2 linked regions of the Skermanella sp. TT6 genome follow. The protein of the gene in region 2 interacts with the protein of the main gene of each other region in a pairwise test. Links are inferred from orthologs where the notes say so. Each region holds a gene or a part of one and is shown on either strand. Other genes may lie near its edges. The genes, in order: IGS68_RS18320 and mrdA.

The links.
Region 1: the proteins of mrdA (region 2) and IGS68_RS18320 interact in binary tests that used the Escherichia coli proteins (3 or more experiments, as listed by UniProt). The link is inferred for Skermanella sp. TT6 from one-to-one orthologs.

The regions. Positions count from the first base shown.
Region 1 is NZ_CP067420.1:3,900,246-3,917,095, forward strand. What follows is about bases 13,627-16,736. They hold IGS68_RS18320 (penicillin-binding protein 1A), read right to left. Parts: upstream 16,375-16,736; coding sequence 13,879-16,374; downstream 13,627-13,878. Other genes in these bases: IGS68_RS36190 (N-acetylmuramoyl-L-alanine amidase), read right to left, coding at 16,497-16,736. In the rest of the region: GTP 3',8-cyclase MoaA, read left to right, coding at 1-1,038; IGS68_RS18240 (NAD kinase), read left to right, coding at 1,098-1,871; IGS68_RS18245 (hypothetical protein), read right to left, coding at 1,892-2,215; IGS68_RS18250 (N-formylglutamate amidohydrolase), read right to left, coding at 2,322-3,179; IGS68_RS18255 (M14 family metallopeptidase), read left to right, coding at 3,456-4,406; IGS68_RS18260 (AbrB family transcriptional regulator), read left to right, coding at 4,414-5,517; IGS68_RS18265 (AI-2E family transporter), read left to right, coding at 5,577-6,713; IGS68_RS18270 (SPFH domain-containing protein), read left to right, coding at 6,799-7,800; IGS68_RS18275 (NfeD family protein), read left to right, coding at 7,816-8,259; IGS68_RS18280 (DMT family transporter), read left to right, coding at 8,336-9,277; IGS68_RS18285 (hypothetical protein), read right to left, coding at 9,433-9,729; IGS68_RS18290 (HRDC domain-containing protein), read right to left, coding at 9,840-10,256; IGS68_RS18295 (hypothetical protein), read right to left, coding at 10,348-10,668; IGS68_RS18300 (YeeE/YedE family protein), read left to right, coding at 10,843-12,078; IGS68_RS35615 (peptidoglycan-binding domain-containing protein), read right to left, coding at 12,147-12,644; more of IGS68_RS36190, read right to left, coding at 16,737-16,850. UniProt on the Escherichia coli protein: Cell wall formation. Synthesis of cross-linked peptidoglycan from the lipid intermediates.
Region 2 is NZ_CP067420.1:815,720-826,108, forward strand. Bases 46-2,947 are described here. They hold mrdA (penicillin-binding protein 2), read right to left. Parts: upstream 2,500-2,947; coding sequence 592-2,499; downstream 46-591. Other genes in these bases: rodA (rod shape-determining protein RodA), read right to left, coding at 46-595; mreD (rod shape-determining protein MreD), read right to left, coding at 2,516-2,947. In the rest of the region: more of rodA, read right to left, coding at 1-45; more of mreD, read right to left, coding at 2,948-3,028; rod shape-determining protein MreC, read right to left, coding at 3,049-3,933; IGS68_RS03830 (rod shape-determining protein), read right to left, coding at 4,033-5,076; IGS68_RS03835 (2-isopropylmalate synthase), read right to left, coding at 5,221-6,810; IGS68_RS03840 (sigma-70 family RNA polymerase sigma factor), read left to right, coding at 7,844-8,485; IGS68_RS03845 (hypothetical protein), read right to left, coding at 8,654-9,253; leuB (3-isopropylmalate dehydrogenase), read right to left, coding at 9,342-10,389. UniProt on the Escherichia coli protein: Catalyzes cross-linking of the peptidoglycan cell wall. Responsible for the determination of the rod shape of the cell. Is probably required for lateral peptidoglycan synthesis and maintenance of the correct diameter during lateral and centripetal growth.

The sequences.
Region 1 (16,850 bases), 3.1 Mb from region 2 along the record:
GTGTTTCCGTCGGCGGCCAACGGCTCTCCCGCATCGTCTTCTCCCATCGTCGACCCGTTCGGCCGTTCCGTCAGCTATCTCCGCGTCTCGGTCACGGACCGATGCGATTTCCGATGCGTCTACTGCATGGCGGAGGACATGACCTTCCTGCCGAAGGCGGAGGTCCTGTCGCTGGAGGAACTGGACAGGATCTGCAGCGCCTTCGTGGGGCTGGGCGTCTCCAAGCTCCGCCTGACCGGCGGCGAGCCGCTGGTCCGCAAGGGCATCATGAACCTGATACGCTCGCTGGGCCGGCATCTCGGCAGCGGCGCCCTGAAGGAGCTGACGCTGACGACCAACGGCAGCCAGCTGGAGCGCTACGCGGCGGAGCTTTACGAGGCGGGCGTCCGCCGGATCAATGTCAGCATCGACACCCTCGACCCCCACAAGTTCGAGGCGATCACCCGCTGGGGCAAGCTCGACAAGGTGCTGGCCGGCCTCAAGGCCGCCCGCGAGGCCGGGCTTGCCGTCAAGATCAACTGCGTCGCCCTGAAGGGCGTCAATGACGACGAGTTCCACCGGCTGGTGGCCTGGTGCGGCGACGAGGGCTTCGACCTGACCTTCATCGAGGTGATGCCGATGGGCGACATCGGCGGCGAGGCCCGGCTGGACCAGTATCTGCCGCTCTCCCTGGTGCGTTCCAGGATAGCCGAGCGCTGGACCCTGAACGAGATCGACTACACCACCGGCGGCCCCGCGCGCTACGTGGAGGTGCGCGAGACCGGACGCCGGATCGGCTTCATCACGCCGCTCACCCACAATTTCTGCGAAAGCTGCAACCGGGTCCGGCTGACCTGCACCGGCACCCTGTACATGTGCCTGGGCCAGGAGGATGCCGCCGACCTGCGCAGTCCCGTCCGCATGAGCGACGACGACGCGCTTCTGGTGGACCGCATCCGCGAAGCGATCTCGCGCAAGCCGAAGGGCCACGACTTCGTCATCGACCGGCGCGGCAAGTCGGCTCCCGTGCCGCGACACATGAGCGTGACGGGCGGTTGATGCCGGTATCGGGCCTCTGGCCTGTCCATCCCAAGACGACGGAAGAGCAGTCCAGAGCCATGCCCGAGGGACATCCGACGATCGCGTTCGTCGCCGCCGATACGAACGAGGCGCGCAACGCACAGGTGCGGCTGGCGCACCGCTACGGCAACACGCCGCTCGACCACGCGGATACGGTCGTGGCACTCGGCGGCGACGGCTTCCTGCTGGAGACGCTGCACAGGACGCTGAAGCGGCCGGTTCCGGTCTATGGCATGAATCGCGGCTCGGTCGGCTTCCTGCTGAACGAGTTCAGCGAGGAGAACCTGGTGGACCGGGTCGCCCGCGCGCAGAAAGTGAGGCTCCACCCCTTGCGCATGGTCGCGATCCGGGAGAACGGCGAACGGACCGAGGGCCTCGCCATCAACGAGGTGGCACTGCTGCGCGAGACCCGGCAGGCGGCGAAGCTGCGGATCACCGTGGACGGCGTCGTCCGGCTGCCGGAACTGATCTGCGACGGCTGCCTGGTCGCGACGCCGGCCGGGAGCACCGCCTACAACCTGTCCGCGCATGGCCCGATCCTGCCGCTGGGATCGAGCATCCTGGCCCTGACGCCGATCAGCGCTTTCCGCCCGCGCCGCTGGCGCGGCGCGCTGCTGCCCCAATCGGCGCGCATCGTGTTCGACGTGCTGGAATGCTCCAAGCGACCGGTCAGCGCGGTCGGCGACTTCACGGAGGTCCGGGAGGTGATCCGGGTAGAGGTCCATGAGGATCGCGACGTCTCCCTGACCCTGCTGTTCGACCCGGAGCACAATCTGGAGGAACGTATCCTCAAGGAGCAGTTCGCCCCCTGAGGTTTCGCCGGCCGGGCGGATCAGCGCCTGCGCCGCCGATCCTCGTAGCGGCAGGTCAGCAGGTCGTCGAAGCGGCCGATGAAAGTCAGCCCGTCCTCCATCTCGTACTGCCAGCGCACCTCTCGCCCGTTGTCCCTCAGGACGCGGAACAGCGGCCCTATGCTGGTGATCTCCTGGTTGCGGCCGTCGACGCAAACCACCTCGAACGGCCCTTCGCGGGCGAGTTCGACGGTGGGTAGCGGCGCCTCGTCGTCGGACGAGAACTGCGCCGCGGCGACCGACGGCGAAAGCGCCGTCAGCAGGGACAGCACGACCATGGGCCGGAGCCTGGGAGGCAGTGTCATGGGTGCGAAGTCATGGACTGAGGTCGGGAACGGTCTCGGAACGATCCCCGTCTAACCCGCCCTCCGCCCGCCGCGCAACGGTGCATTGGTGGTCGGGAGGATGGCCCTACTCGGCGGCGTCCAGCTTGACCGCATCGCCGGCGTAGGAAGCGAGATGCCGGATCAGCATGGTCAGATGGGACTGCAGGCGGCCGAAGCCCTCGTTCCTTTCCAGCGTCTCCTCGTTCATGTAGAGGCCCCGGTGGATCTCGAACTGCAGGCTGTGGAGGCCGCGCTTCGGATCGGAATAGCGCCGCACCAGTTCGACCCCCTTGTAGGGATCGTTGACCCTGACCCTGTAGCCCAGGCTGGTCAGGAAAGCGGCGACGTACCGCGTGAAATCCGGTTCGCAGGTGGTGCCGTCCCGGTCTCCCAGGACGAAGTCCGCCCGGGTGGCCGGATCGCGGCCGAAGGTCGGCATGGAGTGGCAGTTCAGGTGGTAGACCGTGCCGAAGCGGCCATAGGCCCGGTCGATCGCGCCGGCGACCTGCTCGTGATAGGGACGGTAATAGCGGTCGATCCTTTCGGCCACGTGGGGCACCGGGAGGCGGCCGTCGTACATGGGAATCCCGGGCTTGCACAGGCGCCGGATCAACCCCATGCCGGCATTGCTCTTGTCGCTGGGGCGTAGCGGTTCCGGCCACTGCCCGTCGAGCAGTTCCGGCTCGATATCGTCGATGGCCCGGTTGACGTCGATGTAGCTCCGCGGGAAGAGGGCGGCGATCAGGGTGGCCCCGGCCTCCGGCGCGGCCGAGACCAGCTCGTCCACATAGGTGTCCTCCGCCTGCCGGAGGGCCGGCAGCGGGCAGACGAAATTGAAATCCCGGGGATAAACGGAGCCGCTGTGAGGCGAGTCGAGCACCAGCGGGACCATCTGCCCGACCGGATCGTCACGCACCAGCACATCTTCGATCACAAAGCTCATCAGACCTCCGTCCGGCACGAAGCCGCTCCGGATTGGAGTTTCGAAATTGTTACACCGACGATATACCCCGTACCGTGCGTACCGTCGATGGAAACCTTCGAGGCTTCGGTCCATACCGGAGGCTGGAGCGTTTCCGTCGCATGCCTGATTCGCGCGGTTTCGCTCCTGTACAGGTTTGTCCATGGTCCCGCCCCCTCCTATAGTGGACCGGCCGGCCGAAATGGGACAGCCGCGACGCAGCACTCCGCCGCCCATGGCCCCGAGGGAACCAGTACGTTGACTCACGCCTATCGGATCGAACTGACGCCGCCGGACATCACGCCTTATCGGGCCGGCAATACCGGCATCGATTTCGTGACGACGCTGGACAGCGGCAGGAGCGGCCCGCACGTCCTGGTGAACGCGCTGACCCACGGCAACGAGCTCTGCGGCCCCGTCGCGCTGGACTTCCTGTTCCGCCAGGGCGTACGCCCGGTCCGGGGAACCCTGACCCTCTGCTTCGCCAACACGGCGGCCTACCAGTGCTTCGATCCGAAGCGGCCGGGCAACTCGCGCTTCGTGGACGAGGACTTCAACCGCGTCTGGGCGGAAGACGTCCTGGATGGTCCGCGCCGCTCCGTCGAACTGGAGCGCGCCCGGACCTTGCGTCCGCTCTACGACACCGTGGACCTGCTGCTGGACCTGCATTCGATGCAGAACGCGACCGCCCCCCTGGTGCTGTGCGGCGCCACGGACCGCGGGCGCGATCTGGCCAAGGCGGTCGGCGTGCCGGAGTGGGTGGTGAGGGATTCCGGGCATGCCGCCGGACGCCGCCTGCTCGACTACGCCCCCTTCGTCGATCCTGCCGCGCGGAAGACCGCCCTGCTGGCCGAATGCGGGCAGCACTGGGCGGCATCGTCGGCCGACGTGGCGATCGAGGTGACGCTCCGTTTCCTGCTCGCGACGGGAACCGTCACGCCGGAATTCGCCGCTCCCCATCTGCCGCCCACCCCGCCGCCGCCCCAGAAGGTGATCGAGATCACCGAGGCGGTCACCATGGCCGGGAGCGACTTCCTGTACGAGGCGGACTATGTCGGGATGGAGATCATCGAGCGCGCCGGAACCCTGATAGCGCATGACGACGACCGGGAGATCCGCACGCCTTACGACGAATGCGTGCTGATCATGCCGTCCCGGCGGCTGCGCCGGGGACAGACGGCGGTCCGGCTCGGCCGCATCGTCTCCTGACCGGCCGATGACCCATCCTCCTGCCGACCGGTGGCGGAACGCGATCCGCAACCTCAAGCCCGGCCTGCTTGCGCTGACCCTTGGTCTGGGAACCGCCGGCGGAGCCCTGTTCTCCTTCTTCCACCTGCCGCTGGCCTGGATGATCGGCTCCATGGTGTTCTGCACGGCGGCGGCCATGGGCGGCCTGCCGGTCCAGGTGCCCGGCGGCCTGCGCTCCGCCATGATCATGATCCTGGGCATCATGCTGGGCAGCGCCTTCAACCCGGACATCGTGGGCCGCCTGGGCGACTGGGTGCTCAGCCTGACCGGCCTCGCGCTCTACATCCTGACCGGCGGCGCGCTCGGCATCCTGTTCCTGCGGCGGGTCGCCCGCTACGACCCGATCACCTCCTTCTTCACCGCGACTCCGGGCGGGCTGAACGAGATGGTGATCGTCGGCGGGGCGATGGGCGGCGACGACCGCACCATCTCGGTCGCCCACAGCGCCCGGGTCATGCTGGTCGTCATGGTCGTGCCGGTGTGGTTCCAGTTCTTCGAGGGCTACAGCCCCGCCGCCCGGGGACCGCTCGGGCCGGGCCTGACGGAGGTTCCGCCGGTCGACCTGGCGCTGCTGGCGTCCTGCGCGGTCGGCGCCCTCCTGGGCAAGTGGCTCCGCCTGCCGGCCTACATGCTGGTCGGCCCGATGCTGCTGAGCGCCGCGATCCATCTGGCCGGCCTGACCGCCGGCAAGCCGCCGGGCGTGCTGGTCGCCGCGGCGCAGATCGTCGTCGGCGCCGCGCTGGGCAGCCGGTTCTCCGGGGTCAGGCTCAGCCGGATAGCCCACACGCTGGCGATCGCCTCCGGCCTGACGCTGATGCTGCTGGCCGTCACGATGGTCTTCTCCGTGGCGCTGCACTGGCTCACGGGGATACCGCTTCCGGCCCTGGTGCTGGCCTTCGCGCCGGGCGGGCTGGCCGAGATGAGCCTGGTGGCCCTGGCGCTCGGCGTCGATGCCGCCTTCGTATCGACCCACCACATCGTGCGCATCGTCCTGATCGTGTCGCTGGTCCCGCTGGTCTTTCGGGTGTACCGCCATATGGCGGACCGCCGGATTCCGAAGAACCCGGAGTAGCATCCCGCCCGTCCGGCAGGCGGAGCGAACCAACCGGCCGGGCCAAGCGTTGACGCTGCATGACCAGCAACATCGCCGCCCCCCATCTGGAAGGCCGCCCGCGGGCCACCGGACCGATGCCGAACCATTCCCCGGCGGCAGGAGGCCGGAGCACCGCCGAGCGGGTGGCGCTGATCGGCTTGTTCAGCCTCGCGGTGCTGTACACGCTGTACTTCGCGCGCGACCTCCTGCTGCCGGTCTTCCTGGCGCTGCTGCTCAGCCTGCTGCTGCGGCCCCTGGTGAAGGCGTTGCGGCGCCTGCGCGTCCCCGAGGTGGTGAGCGCCATCGCCCTGGTGGTCCTGCTGCTCGCGGGGCTGGTCGGGGCCGCCATCAGCCTGACGGAGCCAGCGACTTCGTGGATCCAGCGGGCGCCGGTCGTGGTGCGCGAGATGGAGTTCAAGCTGGGCGACCTGCGCGACTCGATCGAGAGCGCTCGCCGCGCCTCCCACCAGATCGAGCAGATGGCGGCGGCCGCCGACGACGAGGCCCAGGCCGTCATCGTCCGGGGACCGACCCTGGCCGAACAGGTGCTGACCCAGACCCAGGTGGTGGTGGCCCAGGCCTTCATCGTGCTGGTGCTGCTGTTCTTCTTCCTGGCCGGAGGGCGCAGCATGCTGGAGCAGGTCATGGGCTCCATGACCAACCTGGAGGCCCGCATCCATTATGCGACGATCGCGGGGACCGTGCAGAAGAACATCGCGGTCTACCTCGCGACGGTCACGCTGATCAACACCGCCCTGGGGCTGGCGACCGCCGGCCTCATGACGGTGCTGGGAATGCCCAACCCGGGGCTGTGGGGCGTCATGGTGACGACGCTCAACTTCATCCCCTATCTCGGCTCCGGCGTCAGCCTGGTGGTCATCGGCGTCGTCTCCGCCCTGACCTTCGACGACCTGCTCCAGATCGCCGCCCCGCCGCTGGCATTCCTGGTCCTGACCGCGATCGAGGGCAACTTCGTGACTCCCATGATCGTCGGCCGCCGACTGACGCTCAACCCCATCGGGGTGTTCCTGACGATCCTGTTCTGGGGATGGCTCTGGGGCATTCCCGGCGCGCTGATGGCGGTGCCCATCCTGGCCGTCTTCAAGATCCTGTGCGACGCCCACAAGCCGCTGCATCCCCTGGGCGCGCTGCTCGGCGGCAAGCCGGGCACCTAGCCGTACCCGCCGGTGCGGATAGGCTCGCACCCCCGGCCCGATCTGTGGCATTTTGCGGATCACGGATACGAGGGGGAGTGCAGCTGTGGATTTGGTTCTGAACGGCTTTTCGCTGTTCGTGATCGCGGTGGTCGCGTTCGCGGTCGTCACCGTGCTGCTGGGTGTCAAGACGGTGCCGCAAGGGCAGGAATACACCGTCGAGCGGTTCGGCCGCTATACCAGGACCCTGTCGCCCGGCCTGAACCTGATCGTCCCCGTGATCGACCGGGTCGGTGCCAGGCAGAGCATGATGGAAACCGTGATGGACGTGCCCTCGCAGGAGGTCATCACGCGCGACAACGCCATGGTGAAGGTCGACGGCGTGGTGTTCTTCCAGGTGCTCGACGCCGCCAAGGCATCGTACGAGGTGAACAACCTCCCGACCGCCGTGCTCAACCTGACCATGACCAACATCCGCACGGTGATGGGCTCGATGGACCTCGACGAGCTGCTGTCCCAGCGGGACAAGATCAATACCCAACTCCTCCACGTGGTGGACGAGGCGACCACTCCCTGGGGACTGAAGATCACCCGGATCGAGATCCGCGACATCCAGCCGCCGCGCGACCTGGTCGACAGCATGGCCCGCCAGATGAAGGCCGAGCGCGACCGCCGCGCCTCGATCCTGGAGGCCGAGGGGCAGCGCGCCGCGGCCATCCTGCGGGCGGAGGGAGAAAAGCAGGCGGCGATCCTGCAGGCGGAGGGCCGGCGCGAGGCCGCCTTCCGCGACGCCGAGGCGCGCGAACGGGAGGCCGAGGCGGAAGCGACGGCCACGCGGGTGGTCTCCGACGCGATCGGCGGCGGCAATGTCCAGTCCCTCAACTATTTCGTCGCCCAGAGCTATGTCGAGGCGCTGACCCGGATCGCCGCCGCACCGAACCAGAAGGTCCTGTTCATGCCGCTCGAAGCTTCCAGCCTGATCGGCACGATCGGCGGCATCGCCGAACTGGCCAAGGCCAGCTTCAGGCCCGACCCGCCCCCGCCGGCGCCGCCAAGCCCGGCGGCATCGCCGCCGCCTCCCCCGGCCGGCCCCTGGTCAAACCCCTGAGCGGCCGGAGGCGCCATGGAAATCCAATCCTGGTACTGGCTGGTGACCGCCCTCGTCCTCGCGGCGATCGAAGCCTTCGTGCCCGGCACCTTCTTCATCTGGCTCGCGGTCGCCGCGGCGGTGGTCGGCCTGACCCTCCTGGCGCTGCCGGACCTGCCGTGGCAGATCCAGTTCCTGGCCTTCGCGATCCTGTCGATCGGATCGGCGGTCGGGTTCCGGCAGTACCAGCGCCGCCATCCCGAGACCAGCGCCGACCCGACCCTGAACCGGCGCGGCGCGTCCCTGGTCGGCCGGCTGGTCGTGCTCGAAAGGCCGATCGTGAACGGCAGGGGCCACGCCTTCGTCGGCGATACCCTGTGGACCGTCACCGGCAAGGATCAGCCGGCCGGCGGCACGGTCAAGGTGGTCGGCACCGACGGCATCATGCTGAAGGTGGATTCCCCCGACCGGACGGGGTGATTAGCCGGTGCAATCCCGCCCGGTGACGGGTTAATGTTGGAGAGCCAACCACCTATCCCGGATTCGAGGAATCGCCTTGGCCCAGCCAGCCCTGTCTACGACCGACCCGGCATCCGAACGGTTGCCCCGCCAGGGATTCTTCCTGCTGGCGTCGCTCGCCCTGTTCTGGGGCACCAACTGGCCGGCGATGAAGCTGGCCGTCCTGGACATGGACCCCTGGACCTTCCGGGCGATCTGCTTCGTCGCGGGTGCCGGCGGGCTGATGCTGGTCGCGCGCGCCCGCGGCCTCAGCCTCCGCATTCCGCGCGGCGATCTCGGTCCGCTGATCCTGACGGCCTTCATCAACGTCACCTGCTGGCAGGTCTTCTCCGCCTTCGGGCTTACTCTCATGGCGGCCGGGAGGGCCTCCATCATCGCCTTCACCATGCCGCTCTGGGCATCGATCCTGAGCGTCATCTTCCTGCGCGAGCGGATGACGGCGCTTCGGGTGGTCGGCCTCGCCCTGGGGTTGACCGCACTGGCGATCCTGCTGATCCCGGAATTCGGGCGCATAGGGGGAACCCCGTGGGGAGCCGCCATGATGTTGGCCGCCGCTGTCTCCTGGGCGGCGGGAACGGTGATGCTCAAGGCGATCCCCTGGCGAATGGAGACGGTCCAGCTCGCCGCCTGGCAGCTCGCGATCGGCGGACTGCCGGTGATCGCCGCCGCCCTTCTCGTCGGCCGCCCCTCGTCCGTGCTGGACCTGTCGACCCCGGGCGCCCTCGGGGTGATCTATGCGGCGCTGATCCCGATGATCTATTGCCACTGGGCATGGTTCCGGATCGTCGCGCTGTTCCCGGCGAACATCGCGGCGATCGGAACCCTGTCCATTCCGGTGGTGGGCGTCTTCTCCAGCGCGCTGATCCTGGACGAGCCCCTAGCGGGCGCCGACCTGCTGGCCTTGGCCCTGGTCGTCACCGGCCTGTTCATCGTCCTGGTGCTGCCGAGCCTGCTGCCGGGACGGTCCCGGCCCGCCTAGAGCCGTGCCCGATCGGGTCGATCCGATGCGTTGCGCCATGGGCGCAACCTACGATCGTCGGCCGGCATCGCCTCCGCCCTGCATCGAGCCGTAGGTGCGGCGAGTGGAACGGCAGCCGCGTGAACCGACGCGGTTCAACCTGATCGGAGATCGCTCTAGAGTTCGATGCCGTCGGCAGGGTCCCCGGGATCCGCGGGAATGCGGGGCGCCTCCTTCGCCCTTCCCGGATCGATCCGGCGGATGATGATGTCCCCGTTCTCGGTGATTTCCGGCAGGCCGTAGCGCGGCAGTTCCTCGACCAGTTGTTGAAGCCCGAGCATGAGCTTGTTCAGCCCCTCCCTGGCGAGGTCCGTCCCGCTCGGCTCCCGCTGTGGGGGAGCCGCGGGTTCGGCCACGACGGGAGCCGCGGCCAGCATCGCGCTGACGCACAGCATCGAAATCGACAGGCGCATGATAGTCCCTCCACGCCGCCCTTCGGGCGGTCTCCGAACCGGGGACGCAGGATAGCGTGCCGCCCGCCCGGCGTCAGGGGCCAATCGGGAGTGCCGGGATGGTCGCCGGCCTAGCTGGTCAGGTCCTCCAGCGTCTGGCGGACCACATGGACGATCGCGGCGCCGTGGGCGGCGGTGTCGATGCCGAGCGCGCTGCCGATGACGCCCAGCTCGATCTCGGTCGTCGGCGCGTAGCGGGCGATCTCCTGGACCGCGGACGAGGACATGATCGCTTCGCGGTCCAGGTCGAGCGAGGTGGCGGTCTGGGCACGCCAGGCATTGAGCGCCGCGACGATGGCGCTCTGGATCTGGGCCGTCTCCTCGCGCTTGCGCAGTTCCTCGTACATCACCAGGATGTGCCAGGCACCGTCGGCGAAAGCGGTTTCGATCCTGCTGACTTCGACGGTGCGCAGGAACTCCGCCAGGGCCAGTTCGTCTTCGTGAATGGCGGCGTCACGGATCTTGAAGGTGCGGATTTCGCTGCTCATCGTATCTCCACGCGGCGGTTTCCACCTATAGTATTAGCCTGTATGGGATCTTTTTGCCACTAAAGATACGATTGCGACAGGATGAATCCGTTCAGAACGGGGCATCGACCGGAGCGGCTTCGGCGAACCCCTTCAGGATCGAGCATCCGCAGTTGGGGCATTGGATCGCCTCGATCATCCGGCGGGCCTGGGTGTCGTCGAGGCTGACCCCGAGCTGCCGCTCGACCTCCGCCACCATGGCGCGATGGAGCTGGTTGGCCGCACCGCAGCTGTCCTCAATCACGCCGGCATAATCCTCGGCCGGCAGCAACTGGAAAGCGCCGGCCGGGCCGGCGACCGCCAAGCCCGCGGCGAAAGCGGACAAGGCTCCGGAAAGCCGCAGGACGTCGCGCCTCGTGATGCCGGTGCTCATCGTCACTCCCTTTCTCTCAGCCGCTGGGACAGAGCATTACGCCCTCCGGTCCGTTCGGTCAATCCAAGGCGGTCGCAGGCCATTTCCACACCACAGATATGCATTTAACTTCCTATTCACATCGGTATCATCCTGCCCACATGGGTGGAAACCATTCAGAAAGCGTGAATTGCGATGGCAGACATCACTCTCGGCAGGCCGAGCGGCATACCCGCGCCGGACCGGACCACGGATCCGCGCGTCGTGGCCGTGGCCGCCCTGCTGCTCCTCGGAGGAGCGGTCTGGCTGACCGACGCCGTATCGGCCCGGCAGGCGGCCCTGTACCTCGTCGGCGGCGCCCTGGGACTCACTCTCTACCATGCCCTGTTCGGCTTCACCTCCTCGTTCCGGGTCTTCATCTCGGACCGTCGCGGCGCCGGCATCCGGGCACAGATGGTCATGCTCGCCCTGGCCTGCGCCCTGTTCTTCCCCGCCCTGGCGGCGGGCGAGCTCTTCGGCCAGCCGGTCGCCGGGTTGGTCGCGCCGGTCGGCGTCTCGGTGGTGTTCGGCGCCTTCCTGTTCGGCGTCGGAATGCAGCTCGGCGGCGGGTGCGCTTCAGGAACGCTCTACACGGCCGGCGGCGGCAACACCCGCATGATCGTCACGCTGGTCTTCTTCATCGTCGGATCGGTCGTCGGCGCCGCGCACCTGCATTGGTGGTCGGCGCTTCCCTCGATCGGCCCGGTCTCGCTGGTCGGCAGCCTGGGCGCCCTGCCCGCGCTGGCCCTGAACCTCGCCGTGTTCGCGGCGATCGCGGGCGGCACCGTGGTCCTCGAACGGAGGCGCCACGGCGCCTTGCGCCCGGGCAACCGGACCGCCCATCGCGGCTGGCAGCGCTTCGTCCAGGGACCCTGGCCGCTGATCTGGGGCGGCGTGGCGCTGGCGGTCCTGAACTTCGCCACGCTCGCCCTGGCCGGCCGGCCCTGGGGGATCACCTCCGCCTTCGTTCTGTGGGGAGCGAAGCCGCTGGACGCGCTGGGATTCGACGTGGCCTTCTGGCCTTACTTCTCGGCGCCGGAGCGTGCCGCGTCGCTGGAGAACAGCATTTTCCAGGACATCACCTCGGTGATGAATTTCGGCATCATCCTGGGAGCGCTGCTGGCGGCCGGCCTTGCCGGGCGGTTCGCCCCGGTCTGGCGGGTGCCGCTCCGGTCGCTTGCCGCGGCTGTCGTCGGCGGGCTGATGCTGGGATACGGTGCGCGTCTCGCCTATGGCTGCAACATCGGCGCCTATTTCAGCGGCATCGCGTCGGGCAGCCTGCACGGTTGGGTCTGGCTGGTCGCCGCCCTGGCCGGGAACGTGGTCGGGACGAGGCTGCGTCCGCTGTTCGGGCTCGAGGTCGAGAAGACTCCCCGCGAAACCGCCTGCTGAAACGAAAAGGGCCGGCACTCCCCCCGCGGGGGAGCGCCGGCCCGATCGAAAGCCCCTCGGCCTCCGCGTCAACGCGCCCGGGTGGCCGTATCCTCACGCAGACGCTGAGCCAGTGCCGGCGTCACCTGTCCGTCGACCGGCAGGTTCGCTTCCTGCTGGTATCGGCGGATGGCGGCGCGGGTCCGTTCGCCGATCCTGCCGTCCACGGCCCCGACATAGAAGCCCCGCATCGTCAGGCCCTCCTGGACCTCGACCTCGGTCGTCGGAGTATCGGGCCGGTTCCGCGAATAGACCTTCGGCAGGTGGAAGCTGACATGGTCCAGCAACTCCTGGCTCGCGCAGCCCGTCACCGGCAGCCGGGCCGCCCGCTCGTATTGGCGGATCGCCTCCGCTGTGCGCGGCCCGAACCGGCCGTCGATGCCCCCCGGGTCGAACCCGTTGACGGCAAGCTCCCGCTGAATGCCCTCGACCATCCCGGTCGGGGCGGGCTGGCAGGCCGCCCAGGCCGAGCCCCCTGCCAAGAGCGTCAGCATCGCCGCGCCGACGCACCATCCCGCACCCTTCATCCGCACACCTCTTTCGGTCACCCTGCCCTCAGTCCGCCGCTTCACTGTCGCCCTGTCCCTTGATGCGCTGGGCCAGGGCCGCGGCCAGGAACTCGTCGATGTCCCCGTCCAGCACGGACCCGCTCTGGCTGGTCTCCACGCCGGTCCTCAGGTCCTTGACCATCTGGTAGGGCTGCAACACGTAGGACCGGATCTGGTGCCCCCAGCCGATGTCCGACTTGGTGGCCTCCAGCGCTGCGGCCGCGTCCTCCCGCTTCTTCAGTTCCGCCTCGTAAAGGCGCGCCCGAAGCATGTCGAAGGCCTTGGCGCGGTTCTTGTGCTGCGACCGCTCCTGCTGGCACTGCACGACGATGTTGGTCGGGATGTGCGTGATCCGGACCGCCGAGTCGGTCTTGTTGATGTGCTGGCCGCCGGCGCCCGACGCCCGATAGGTGTCGATGCGCAGGTCCTTGTCCAGGATCTCGACGTCGATCTTGTCGTCGATCACCGGGCTCACCGCGACGCTGGCGAAGCTGGTATGCCGGCGCGCCTGGCTGTCGTAGGGGCTGATCCGGACCAGACGATGGACGCCGGCCTCCGTCTTCAGCCAGCCATAGGCGTTGTGGCCCTTGATCTGCACCGTCGCGGACTTGATGCCCGCTTCTTCGCCGGCACTCTCTTCCAGCCATTCGGTCTTGTAGCCGTGCTGCTCCGCCCAGCGCAGATACATGCGCAGGAGCATCTCGGCCCAGTCCTGGGCCTCGGTCCCGCCGGCGCCGGCGTTGACTTCCAGGAAGCAGTCGTTGGCATCGGCTTCGCCGGACAGGAGGCTTTCCAGTTCCAGCTTGGCGGCCTTGTCCTTGAGCGCCAGCAGGACGTTCTCCGCGTCGGTGACGACGGTCTGGTCCTCTTCCGCCTCGCCCATCTCGATCAGCTCGATGCTGTCGTTCAGCTCGCGCTCCAACGCCCGGTAGCCGTTGACCGCGACGTCGAGTTGGGTCCGCTCGCGCATCACCTTCTGCGCGCGGTCGGCATCGTTCCAGAGATTGGGATCCTCGGAGATGGCGTTCAGTTCGTCCAGGCGCCTGACTGCATTTTCCCAGTCAAAGATGCCTCCTCAGCAGCGCCAGCGATTCCCTGATCGCCTCGGCAGCCGCTTCGATCTCGGCTCGCATGGCGGGCCTCCTCGTCGCTATTGTTCAAGATCTCTGTTCAACGACGCTTACTTAGACCCTTGAAGCTTCCGCGCCAAGGGTCAATAGAGCCCGCCCGTGCCCGTCGAGGCCGGCGCCTGCTCCTGCCCCTGGGAACGGCCCGGGGGCGGAACGCTGCCCGGCGGCAGGAACGCGCCGCCGCCGGGACCGGAGCCGGACGCGATCTCGCTGCCGTCCAGGACGATGTAATCGCCGGGACGGGGCTCGGTCCCCGGCTTGAAGGCCTCCCAGATCGCGTTGCGCTGGCCGGGCTCGGCGAGTTGGCCGGTCGCGGCGTCGACGCGGACCAGCCGGATCCCGGGCGGCATGCGGAACGGCGTCGCCGGCTCGTCCTTCAGGGCGTCGGCCATGAAGTCCTTGAAGACGGGAGCCGACACCGAGCCGCCGGTCTCCTTCGCACCGAGCGACCGGGGCTGGTCGAAGCCGATATAGAGGCCGACCGCCAGATCGGGCGAGAAGCCGACGAACCACGCATCCAGCGCGTCGTTGGTGGTGCCGGTCTTGCCGGCCAGCGGCTTGCCGACCGACGCGACCATCCTGGCGGTGCCGCGCTGGACGACGCCTTCGAGGATGGAGACCATCTGGTAGGCCGTCCGCGGGTCGATCACGCTCTCCCGCGCGTCGGGCACGTCGGGGACGGCGAGGTCGGGCGACCACTGGATGCCGCCGCAGTTCGGGCAGGGCCGCATGTCGTGCTTGAAGACCACCTTGCCGGTATGGTCCTGGATGCGGTCGATGAAGGCCGGGATCACTTTCTTGCCGCCGTTCACGATCATGGAATAGGCGGTGGTCATCTTCAGAACGGTGGTCTCGCCGGCCCCGAGCGACATCGACAGGACGGGCGGAAGCTTGTCGACCACGCCGAACCGCTCGGCATAGTCGGCGACCCTGTCCATGCCGACGCTGTTGGCGAGGCGTACGGTCATGACGTTGCGGGACTTCTCCATGCCGACCCGGAGCGTGGTCGGCCCGAGGAAGTCCTCGGAATAGTTCTGCGGGCGCCACAGCGCCTGTCCCGGACCCGGCTGGATCGCGAAGGGCGCGTCCATCACGAGGCTCGACGGCGTGAAGCCATTGTCCAGAGCCGCCATGTAGACGAACGGCTTGAACGACGAGCCGGGCTGGCGCAGCGCCTGGGTGGCCCGGTTGAACACGCTGATCCGGGAGCTGAAGCCGCCGCTCATGGCCAGCACGCGGCCGGTGTGGGGGTCCATGGCCACCAGCCCGCCCTGTACCGCCGGGATCTGCCGGAGCCCGTACGTGCCGGCGGGCAGGTCCTTGCCCTTCGCGTCCTTGGCGACCGGCTCGACCAGGATGACTTCGCCCTGGGCCAGGACGTCGCCGGCCTGCTTGACCTCGGGACCCATGCGCTCGCCCTCGACCCAGCGGCGCGCCCACTTCAGCTCCGACAGCGGGATACGGCCCCGTCCGCCGTCCGCAAGGCCGATCTGCGCCTCGCCCGCCTCGACCTCCAGCACGGCGGCCATCTGCCAGATCTCGCCGCCGGCCGGCATCGGCATCTCGGCAAGCTGCTTCGCCCAGTTCTGGAAACTCTCCAGCTTGCCGACCGGGCCGCGCCAGCCATGGCGGCGATCATACGCCACCAGGCCGTCGCGCAGGCTGCGCGTCGCGATGTCCTGAAGCTGGGGGTCGACGGTCGTTCGCACGGAATAGCCGCCCTCGTAGAGCTGCTGCTCCCCGAACCGGGCGAGGAGTTGGCGGCGGACCTCCTCCGCGAAATAGTCGGCGATGACGTACTCGGTCTCGTCGCGCCGGCGCACCTCCAGCGGTTCGGCCTTGGCCTGGGCGGCCTCCTCCGCGGTGATCGCGCCGTCCTCCTGCATCCGGCCGATCACCCAGTTGCGACGCGCCACGGCCGCGTCGTGCTGGCGGACCGGATGATAGTTGTTCGGCGCCTTGGGCAGGGCCGCGAGATAAGCCGCCTCGGCGATCGTCAGTTCGTCCAGGGGCTTGTTGAAATAGTTCAGCGCGGCGGCGGCCACGCCGTAGGAGCGGTTCCCCAGGAAGATCTCGTTCAGGTACAGCTCCAGGATCCGGTCCTTCGTGAAGGCCTGCTCCATGCGGAAGGCCAGGATCGCCTCCTTGATCTTGCGCTCGAACGACACCTCGTTGGTCAGCAGGAAGTTCTTGGCGACCTGCTGGGTGATGCCGGAGGCGCCGATCATGCGGCGGCCGCTCGCGACATTCTCCACGTTGGTGACGATCGCCCGCAGGATCGCGCCGAAATCCACGCCCCGGTGGCTGTAGAAGTTCTGGTCCTCGGCGGAGATGAAGCCGCGGATCACCCGCTTCGGCATCGCCTCGATCGGGATGAAGACGCGCCGCTCGGTCGCGAACTCGGCCAGCAGGCGCCCGTCCCCGGCGTGGACGCGGGTCACGGTCGGCGGCTGGTAGTCGGCCAGCTGGGCGTATTCCGGCAGCCCTTGGCTGTAATGGTGGATTGCGAATACCACGCCCCCGGCAGCCACCACGACGAGGAAGAAAACTGCGGACAGGATCCCGACTAAGATACGCATAAGTATTCCACGAACGATGAAAAGGCCTCGCGGCCCGTCCGGCCGCAGCCCGAACGGACCAGCCTGCCAGGATCTAACCTGCGGGCGCACACTCTAGCAGATCGAATGCGGCTATGTTGAGGTCAAGACCGGCTTACGCCGGTCCTTGCGGCGAAATACCCATCGATGCTCCGCTGGATCGAACGCGCGATCCGGGCCCGGTGTTCCGCCTGCTCCAGCAGTTTCGCGTCCAGCGGGCTCGACAGGTACCCCAGCTCGATCAGCACCGAAGGCACGTCCGGGGCGGTCAGCACCGCGAAGCCGGCGGAGCGGTGGGGGCGCGGCACCAGCCTGGCATGGCGCCCGACCTCCTCGACCAGCAGGTTGGCCAGCCGGCGGGACTGGTTCATCGTGTCGCGCTGGGCCAGGTCGATCAGGATGCTCACGACCTCGTCGTTCTCCGCCGTCAGGTTGACGCCGCCCAGGGCGTCGGCCCT
Region 2 (10,389 bases):
CGCCCGCGATGATCACGGCGAACTTCCACAGCCGGACGCCGACCAGGAAGAAGATCGCGCCGCCGACCATCATGACCATCAGCGCGGTACCCAGGTCCGGCTGCTTCATCACCAGCCCGACCGGGGCCAGCACCATCAGCAGCGGCACGATCAGGAAGGTGGGCCGACCGACCTCCTCCAGCGAGGCGGCATGGAAGTAGCGGGCGAGCGCCAGCACGATCGCGATCTTCATGATCTCCGACGGCTGGATCTGGATGATGCCCAGGTCGATCCAGCGCTGCGCCCCCATGCCGATCTCGCCGACGATCTCGACCGCGATCAGCAGCACCAGGGCCACGCCGTAGATCGGATAGGACAGGCGGAGCCACAGCCGCAGGTCGATCAGCCCAACCGCCACCATCACGCAGATGCCCGCGCCGAACCGGACCGCCTGGCGGGAGGCCCAGGGATCGACGCTGCCGTTGGCCGCCGAATAGAGCATGGCCCAGCCGACCGAGGCGATGGCCGTCAGCAGCAGGATCAGCTTCCAATTGATCTGCCACAGCTTTTCGCCCAGCGTCAGTTCCGGCTGGTGGCCCAGGAAGTCGCCGTTCATCCGCCGATCCTCCCCGGCTTGTCCCCCGGAGCCGGCTGGGCCGGCTCCGCCGCCGGGACCGCGCTGGAGACCTGGGGCACGCCCCGCGCGCTGTCGCGGCGCTGGACCTCCAGCAGGATGTCGCGGGCGATCGGCGCCGCCACCGCCGAGCCGCCGCCGCCATGCTCGACGATGACGGCGCAGGCGTAGCGCGGCGCGTGCAGCGGCGCGAAGCCGACGAACAGCGCGTGGTCGCGCTGGCGCCACGGCAGCTGCTCGTTCTTCAGGACGCCGGTGCTGCGTTCCGCCATGGTGATGCGGCGGACCTGGCTGGTCCCCGTCTTGCCGCCCATCTCGAAGCCGGCCTCGGCTATGCGCATCTTGTAGGCGGTGCCGCCCGGCTGGTTCATCACGGCGTTCATGCCCTGGAGCACCAGGTCCAGGTGGCCCTTGTTGACACCCAGGGAAGGCCAGGCGGTCTGTTCCGCCGGTCCGCGCTCGATCTGCTTGGTCAGGTGCGGCTTGACCGCGAAGCCGCCGTTGACCAGCCGGGACAGCATCACCGCGAGCTGCAGCGGGGTCGCCAGCACATAGCCCTGGCCGATTGCGGCGATCAGCGACTCCCCCTGGGTCCAGGACTTGCCCAGGTTGGCCTGCTTCCACTCCCGGCTGGGGATCAGTCCCGGCCGCTCGCTGGGCAGGTCGAGCTGGGTCCGCTGGCCCATGCCGAAGCGCTTCGCCATGTCGTGGATGCGGTCGATGCCGATCCGGCGCGCCAGGTCGTAGAAGAAGGTATCGCAGGAATGCTTGAGCGCGCCGACCAGGTCCAGCGTGCCGTGCCCGCCCTTCTTCCAGCAATGGAAGCGGTGGTCGCCCAGGTCCATGTGGCCGGGGCAGAACACCGTATGGCGCGGCCCGACGATGCCGCTGTCCAGCGCCGCCAGCGCCACCAGCATCTTGAAGGTGGAGCCGGGCGCGTACTGACCGGCGACCACCTTGTTGGTCAGCGGGGTCGTCGGGTCGGACAGCAGGTCCTCCCAGGCCTCCGCGTTGATGCCCGTCGTGAACAGGTTGGGGTCGTAGCTGGGATTCGACGCCATGGAGTAGATGCCGCCGGTATGCACGTCCATCACGACGGCCGCGGCGCTCTTCTCCTCCTTCAGCCGATCCTGGGCGTATTGCTGCAGGCCGATGTCGATGGTCAGCGTGAGGTCGCGGCCGGGCTGGCCCTCCTGGCGCGACAGCTCGCGGATCACCCGGCCGACCGCGTTGACCTCCAACTGGCTGGTGCCCGCGACGCCGCGCAGGCTGGCGTCGTGGAACTTCTCCATGCCCGACTTGCCGATGCGGAAGCCGGGCAGCGCCAGGACCGGATCGCCGTTCAGCTCGGATTCCGACACGGCGCCGACATAGCCCAGGAAATGGGCGGTCGCGGCTTCGTAGGGATAGCTGCGCAGTTCGCCGACCTCGATCGAGACGCCGGGCAGGTCGGGGGCGTTCACCTCGATCATGGTGACCTGATCCCAGGTCAGGTTCTCCTTCACCGTGACCGGCACGAAGGCGCGCTTGCGCTGGATCTCGCGGGTGATGCGGCGCCAGTCCGCCTCGGTCAGCGGCACGATCTCCGAGATCAGCGTCAGCATGCGGTCGATCTTGCGCGCCTGCTCCGACACCATGACCACGCGGAAATTCTGCTGGTTCACCGCCAGCGGCACGCCGAACCGGTCCAGCACCTGGCCGCGCGACGGGGCGAGCAGGCGCATGTTGATCCGGTTCTCTTCCGCCAGCACCGTGTATCGGTCGGACTCCAGCACCTGCAGGTAATACATCCGGGCGACCAGCGTCGACAGCAGGCCGGCCTGCATGCCGCCCAGCATCAGGGCCCGCCGGGTCAGGCTGCGGTATCTATCGGTATCGCGCTCCATGGCGGCAAGGACCTCGTCAGGCCTGGAGAAAGGCGCGGTGGATGCGGATGAACAGCCAGCCGAACAGCGGGAACACCGCCACCGTCATGGTCGACTGCATCAGGGCAGAGTTGGGCGACAGCAGCCGCAGGTTCAGGATCGACCAGGCGAGCCAGCCGACCAGGCCGGCGCCGAAGGCCACCAGCGCGAACCCGAACCACAGCATCGCGAAGGACGTCCCCAGGAAGAAACGCCGCTGGGTCAGCACCACCCAGTAGACCAGCACATGGATCAGCGGCGTCATCCCCAGCGGGGTTCCGCTCAGCAGGTCCTGGAGCAGGCCCAGGCCGAACGCCATGCTGGGGCGCAGCAGGTCGGGCCGGTGGATCACCCAGTAATAGACCGCCATCAGCGGCAGCATGGGGGCCACCGGGGCATAGTTGGGCAGGTGCAGGGGCACCATCCCGACCAGCATCAGGGCCGCCGTGATCGACAGGGGCGCCATGTTGCGCCCCGTCTGGTCGATCCTGCTCCAGAAGCCGCCGGTCATGGGCAAGGGTCCCGCCGGCGTCAGTTCAGGCCGCCGGCGGCGTCCGCCGGGGCATTGGCGCCAAGGCCGCCGGACAGCCCGAAATTGACCAGCTGGACATGCTCGACCCGCCCGGGATCGACGAAGGGCTGCACCCGGATCGCGCTCTCGCCCACCTCCGCGACCAGCCCGACCGGCAGCCCCGGCGGGAACATGCCGCCATGCCCCGAGGTCACCACCCTGTCGCCGACCGCCGGCGCGGTGTCGCCCGGCAGATAGAGCAGGCGCGGCGTCCCGGAATTGTCGCCGCCCATCACGGCGCGCTGGCGCGACGGCTCGATCACCACCGGGATGCGCGAGTTGAGGTCCGTGATCAGCAGGACGCGCGACGACCATTCCCCCGCCTGGACCACGCGGCCCATCAATCCCCGGCCGGACACGGCGGCCTGGCCGGGCCTGACGCCGTCGCGCCGGCCGGCGGTGACGACGACGGTGCGGACGAAGGCGCCGCCGGGATCGGCGACGACCCGGGCCGTGATGTAGGAGGCGGCCAGTTCGGGCTTGTAGTTCAGCAGGCTGCGCAGGCTGCGGTTCTCGGCGTCGAGCCGCTGGGCCGCCTGCTGCCACTGCAGCAGCGCCGCGTTCTCCTGCCGGAGCCGCTCGTTCTCACCGCGCAGGTTGACGATCTCGTGCAGGCTCTCGACGAAATGGGCCGCCGTCGCCGCGGGGCGGGAGATCGCGTCCAGGATCGGGGCGAAGGCATCGGTCACCCGGACCCGCAGCCCGTCCACCAGCACGGTGTCGACCTTGCCGACCATCATCAGGGCTATGGCGGCGAACACCAGGAGAAGGAAGGAGAATCGCTGGGCCAGCGCGCGCAGGGGTGCGGCGAGACGAACCACGGATCCGGTGGCACGTGTCTTCACGGGGCCTTTCCTGTGCTCTGCGGGGCTGAAAGCCGGATGTCAGGAGGTTGCACGGGCGGCAGCCCTCCTGGAGGGAGTGTGCCGCGCCGATTATGAATATCAGGAGTACATCTGGATGAGAACGTGCTTAAGCGTCTTCATCTCTTCGAGAGCCCGGCCCGTGCCGAGCGCCACGCAGGACAGCGGATCGTCGGCGATGGAGACCGGAAGGCCCGTCGCGTGGCGCAGCACATAATCCAGGTTGCTGAGCAGGGCGCCGCCGCCGGTCAGCACGATGCCCTTGTCCACGATGTCGGCGGCCAGTTCCGGCGCCGTGTGCTCCAGGGCCACCTTCACCGCCTCGATGATGGCGCTGACCGGCTCGGACAGGGATTCCGCGATCTGGCGCTCGCTGATGATCAGTTCCTTGGGCACGCCGTTCATCAGGTCGCGGCCCTTGATCTCCATGATCCGGCCCTCGCCGTCCTCGGGCGGGCAGGCGGAGCCGATCTCCTTCTTGATCCGCTCGGCCGAGCTCTCGCCGACCAGCAGGTTGTGGTTGCGGCGGATATAGCCGATGATCGCCTCGTCCATCTTGTCGCCGCCGACGCGGACCGAGCGGGAATAGACGATGCCGCCCAGCGACAGCACGGCGACCTCGGTCGTACCGCCGCCGATATCGACGACCATGCTGCCGGTCGGTTCGGTCACCGGCAGGCCCGCGCCGATCGCGGCTGCCATCGGCTCCTCGATCAGGAAGACCCGGCGGGCGCCGGCCGACTCGGCCGACTCCTGGATCGCGCGCCGCTCGACCGCGGTGGAGCCCGACGGCACGCAGATGATCACCTGCGGGCTCGCGAAGCTGCGGCGGTTGTGCACCTTGCGGATGAAGTGCTTGATCATCTCCTCGGCGACTTCGAAGTCGGCGATGACGCCGTCCCGCAGCGGCCGGATCGCCTGGATGTTGCCGGGCGTGCGGCCCAGCATCATCTTGGCCTCGTCGCCGACCGCGAGCACCTGCTTCTTGCCGCGGATGGTGGCGATGGCGACGACCGACGGCTCGTTCAGGACGATTCCCCGCCCCTTGACGTACACGAGGGTGTTGGCCGTACCCAGGTCGATCGCCATGTCGGCCGACAGGACGCCGAGCAATTTGGAAAACATGGAGTTGATTAACTCTTCATCCGGTTGACGCGGCCCATCCGAGACAACGGCGGCTCATTGGCGAGCCGCCGTCGGAGGTAATCTGGATGGAGGCTCGAGGGCACGAACCACCATCCGTTTGAATAGAGCAACGCCGCAAACCACTCAAGCGGAGAGTGCCTCGGGCGCCGTTTTCTGACGCTTGGTCAGCAACTTGTTCAGGGCGTGGACATAGGCGCGGCAGCTCGCCACCAGGGTGTCGGTGTCGGCGCCCTGGCCGTTGACCGTCTTGCCGTTCTCCTCCAGCCGGACGGTCACTTCCGCCTGCGCGTCGGTGCCCTCGGTCACGGCGTGGACCTGGTACAGCTGCAGCCTGGCCTCGTGGGGGAACAGCGCCGAGATCGCGTTGAAGGTGGCATCCACCGGGCCGGACCCGGTCGCGACCGTGCTCACGGCCTCGCCGTCGATCTCCAGCTCCAGCTCGGCCCGCTGGGGACCCTTGGAGCCGGCGACCACCATCAGCGAGACGAAGCGGATCCGCTCGTTGGTGCTGCCGATGCTGTCGTCGACCAGCGCTATGATGTCCTCGTCGAAGACGTCCTTCTTCTTGTCCGCCAAGTCCTTGAAGCGGACGAAGGTCTCCTCGATGGCGTTGTCGCCCAGCGCGTAGCCCAGGTCCTTCAGCTTGGCCCGGAAGGCGGCGCGGCCGGAATGCTTGCCCATGACCAGGGTCGAGCGGTTCAGGCCAACCGATTCCGGGGTCATGATCTCGTAGGTCTGGGCGTTCTTCAGCATCCCGTCCTGGTGGATGCCGGACTCATGGGCGAAGGCGTTCTTGCCGACGATCGCCTTGTTCGGCTGGACCACGAAGCCGGTCACCGCCGATACCAGGCGGGACGCCGTCATGATCTGCTCGGTCTGGATGCCTGTGGTGTAGGGCAGGGCGTCGGCGCGGGTGCGCAGCGCCATGACGATCTCCTCCAGCGCGGCGTTGCCGGCGCGCTCGCCCAGGCCATTGATCGTGCATTCGATCTGCCGGGCGCCGGCGGTGACGCCGGCCAGCGAGTTGGCGACCGCCAACCCTAAGTCGTTGTGGCAATGGACCGAGAAGATCGCCTTGTCGGCATTGGGCACCCGGTTGATCAGCATCGTGAACAGGGCGCCGTATTCCTCCGGCACGCCGTAGCCGACGGTGTCGGGGATGTTGATCGTGGTGGCGCCCGCCTTGATCGCGGTCTCGACGCAGCGGCACAGGAAGTCGTGCTCGGTGCGCGAGCCGTCCTCGGCGCTCCATTCCACGTCCTCCACATGGTTGCGGGCGTGGGTGACGCTGTCCCAGACGGCCTGCAGCACCTTCTCCGGCTCCATCTGCAGCTTGTACTTCATGTGCAGCGGGCTGGTGGAGATGAAGGTGTGGATGCGCTTGCGCTCGGCGAACTGCAGGGCCTCGGCGGCGCGGTCGATGTCGCGGCGGTTGGCGCGCGACAGTCCGGCGATGACCGAGTTGCGGACGACCTTGCCGATCTCGCGCACGGCCTCGAAGTCGCCGTTGGAGGCGATCGGGAATCCGGCCTCGATCACGTCCACGCCCATCTCCTCCAGCACGCGGGCGATGCGCAGCTTCTCCTCCAGGTTCATGGAGGCGCCGGGCGACTGCTCGCCGTCGCGCAGGGTGGTGTCGAAGATGATGACGCGGCCGGCGTCGGAAGGGGAGGGGGCGGCGTTGACGGGGGTCTGGTCGGTGGCGGCGGTCATGGAACTGGATCCTTCTGTGCTTACCGGTGCCCGCGGCCCCCTTGACGGGACCGGACTGCGGGCAGGACCGATATCAATGATGCGACGGTGATGGATGGCGCGAGCGCCATGATCCCCCTGAACACCTGTCAATGACGACGGCGGCGCTCAGGGGCGCATAAGTCGCAGAAGGAGAGCCCCATGCAGCCCACGGGCAGACAGCAGCGCTTCCGGCAGGGGCAGGGAACCGCCCGTGCTGGCGATGGCCGGAGCACGCGCACCGATCCGGTCCCCGCGGGGGGCCTTCATGATGTCGGACGTGCGAGCCTGCGTAATCACCAGTTTCTACCTTCGGTCAATCGGTCCGCACCGCCGGGGTGCCGGGACCGGCTGCTGGTGCCAAGGTGGCGCCGGTATGGTTAAATTTGCGTTAAGGCGTCTGGCCGGCTATCGTGTCCGACCAAGGCCCCAGGCCCGGTATGTCTAAAGCAAGGGGCGGGTGTCCCGCAACCGTTTTCCGCCTGATTTGCTGGATGCCACGGGACATTCCGGACAGGGGTCCCGGCATCGGGGACAGGTCGAGGACAGGCCAAGGGCTGGATCGTGATATTAAAATGGCTACAAAGCGTCAGAATATGACGTTGGGGGTAGCGTTTTGTTTCTTAAAGATAGGTCGTGTTGCGGGCCAGGGGGCTTATATCCTAGAGGTAACGTCGACGCCCCGGTGATCCGGTTCCGGCAGGTCCTGCAGGATGTAAACCGATGATGACGAAGGAAATCACGCGGTCTACGCCGCGATCTTTCGAAGCCGGAATTTTTTGCGGGTCGCGGGAACAAAGTGGCGTCCAAAGGTTTTACTGCCTAGGAGTTCGTGTGTTTGGCGCGCCGCAGGCGTCCAGCCGCGGGACCGGGCGGTGGTTCACCCAAACAGGCCGGCGCTGCCGTCTCGGGACGGCGGCCGGCTGGTCAGGAAGTGGAATAATGGTGTTGCGCTCAACCATCCCATCCTTGCTCAACAGCGCGAAGTCGGAAATGTCCGGGGAGGCTGTCACCCATGTCTGAAAACACGCTTGACCGGTTGGAACAGGAAATTCCCGCTCTGCGCCGTTTCGCGCGGGCTCTGGTCGGCCACCCCGAGCGGGCCGACGATCTTGTCCAGGACACCCTCGAGCGGGCGCTGACCCGCCTGGACAGCTACACGCCGGGCACCAACATGCGCGCCTGGCTGTTCACCATTCTCCGCAACGCCCATATCAACGAGCTGCGCCGCGCCCGCACCACCGCGACGCCGGACGAGACGCTGGAGGCGCTGAGCCCGCCGGCGCCGGCCGCCCAGGAGCACGGCCTCGCCGTCCGCGACCTGGAGCGGGCCCTGGCCCGGCTGACCCCGGAAATGCGTGAAGTGCTTCTCCTCATCGGCCTCGAGGGCATGAGCTACGAGGAAGCGGCCGACGTGCTGGGCGCCAAGGTCGGCACCGTCAAGTCGCGCCTCTGCCGCGGCCGCGAGGCGCTCCGCCGCCTGATGGACGGCGAAGTGGGCGAGGACGGCGTGACCCGGTTGCCCGGCCGCCCGCTGACCCCCGCCACCAGCCGCGAGATGGCCGCCGTCGTCCTGGCCTTCCAGCGCTCGGCCGCCGCCGCCGCGCGGACCGTGCATTCGGGCATGGAATTCGAGGAACGCCGCACCGGGACCTGATCCCGTATCGGACGAAGACCGGAAAGGCCGCCGTCCCGCAAGGGACGGCGGCCTTTTCTTTCTGGCTCTGTCGGCAGGCAGGATTGCAGGTTCAGGACGACGGTTCGGCGATTTGACGCCCCGCCGGCGCCGGACGACAAGGTGGTCACCACGACAGCACCCCCGGCTTCAAGCCTCGTAAGCAGGGCGGCAGGGCCTCGAAGCGATGCTTGGCGGCGGCGTTGAAGGTGGCTGAGCGGTTTCCGACCATGTCGAACCGCTCCGGTCCCGCCTGCCGAGCGTCGCGAGTCGTGCCAGGATCGCGCGCACGCGCTCTCGAATATCGTCGCATTTGCACAGGATTAGCAGTACCGCGCCGTTGGGCGACGGGCTGTCGGGCAGCGGGCCGGCGTCGAAGTCGGCGATGTAGCGGACCTCGAAGCGGAAGTTCAGGCTGGGATGGAAGATGCCGGCGGGCTCGTCGGACCGGCGCTCGCCGAGGCGCAGCACGAGCTGGGTGACCGGCGCGTTGCCGTAGCGTTCGGAGATCAGGCCGTCATGCTCGTACATCCGCCAGACGATGTCCGGGGAGGAGCCTGATTCCAGTTCCAGGTGAAGGACGCCGCCGGCCAGCTCGGCCACCATGTCGGGGTGGCGCAGGCGGATGCTGGCGAACTCGGTCGAAACGAAGCGCTCGACGCCGGTGCCGGTCAGGATGCGCGGCAGGGCCGGGGTGCCGGTCCAGACCAGCGCCTTGATAGTCGCATCGCAACGTGGCCCACGAGCCATCACGCGACGGTCGATGCGGCGCGGTGACGCGAGGCGTTTCGGGATACCGGGAAGCACGGGCCGGGGTCGGCCCGCGCTTCGGCTTGGGTCAGGCGGCGATCCGCTCCAGGACGCGGACGATCGAGTCACCCATCACCGACGTGGAGCAGCGGGCCATGCCCGGCGCCATGATGTCGGAGGTGCGGGTGCCGCCGTTCAGCACGGTCTGGACCGCCTGCTCGATCAGGTCGGCATCCTCGTTCATGTCGAACGAGTAGCGCAGCATCATGGCGAAGCTGAGCAGCGTGGCGATCGGGTTGGCGAGGTCGCGGCCGGCGATGTCCGGGGCGGAGCCGTGGACCGGCTCGTACAGGGCGCGGCGGCGGCCGGTGTCGTCGGGGGCGCCCAGCGAGGCCGAGGGAAGCATGCCGAGCGAGCCGGTCATCATCGCCGCCTCGTCCGACAGCATGTCGCCGAACAGGTTGTCCGTGACGATGACGTCGAACTGCTTGGGGTTCTTGATCAGCTGCATGGCGCAGTTGTCGGCGTACATGTGCGACAGCTCGACGTCGGAATATTCGGCCTTGTGCAGGGCGGTCACCTCCTGGCGCCACAGCAGGCCGGATTCCATCACGTTGGCCTTTTCGACCGAGCAGACCTTGTTCTGCCGCTTGCGCGCCAGCTCGAAGGCGACGCGGGCGACGCGGTGGATCTCGGACGTGGTGTAGACCTGGGTGTTGACGCCGCGGCGCTGGCCGTCGGGCAGGTCCTCGATCCCGCGGGGCTCGCCGAAATAGACGCCGCCGGTCAGCTCCCGGACGATCATCAGGTCGAGGCCGCGGACGATGTCCGCCTTGAGGGTCGAGGCGTCCACCAGAGCGTCGAACACGATCGCCGGGCGCAGGTTGGCGAACAGGCCCAGCTCCTTGCGCAGGCGCAGCAGCCCGGCCTCGGGGCGCTTGTCGAAGCCGATATTGTCCCACTTGGGGCCGCCGACGGCGCCCAGCAGCACGGCATCCACGCCCATGGCATCGGCCATGGTCTCGTCGGAAATGGGAACGCCGTAATGGTCGATGGCGATGCCGCCGACCAGGCCTTCCTGCACGTCGAACGTCACTCGCCTGCGACGGTCCATCCAGTCGATCACACGCCGCACC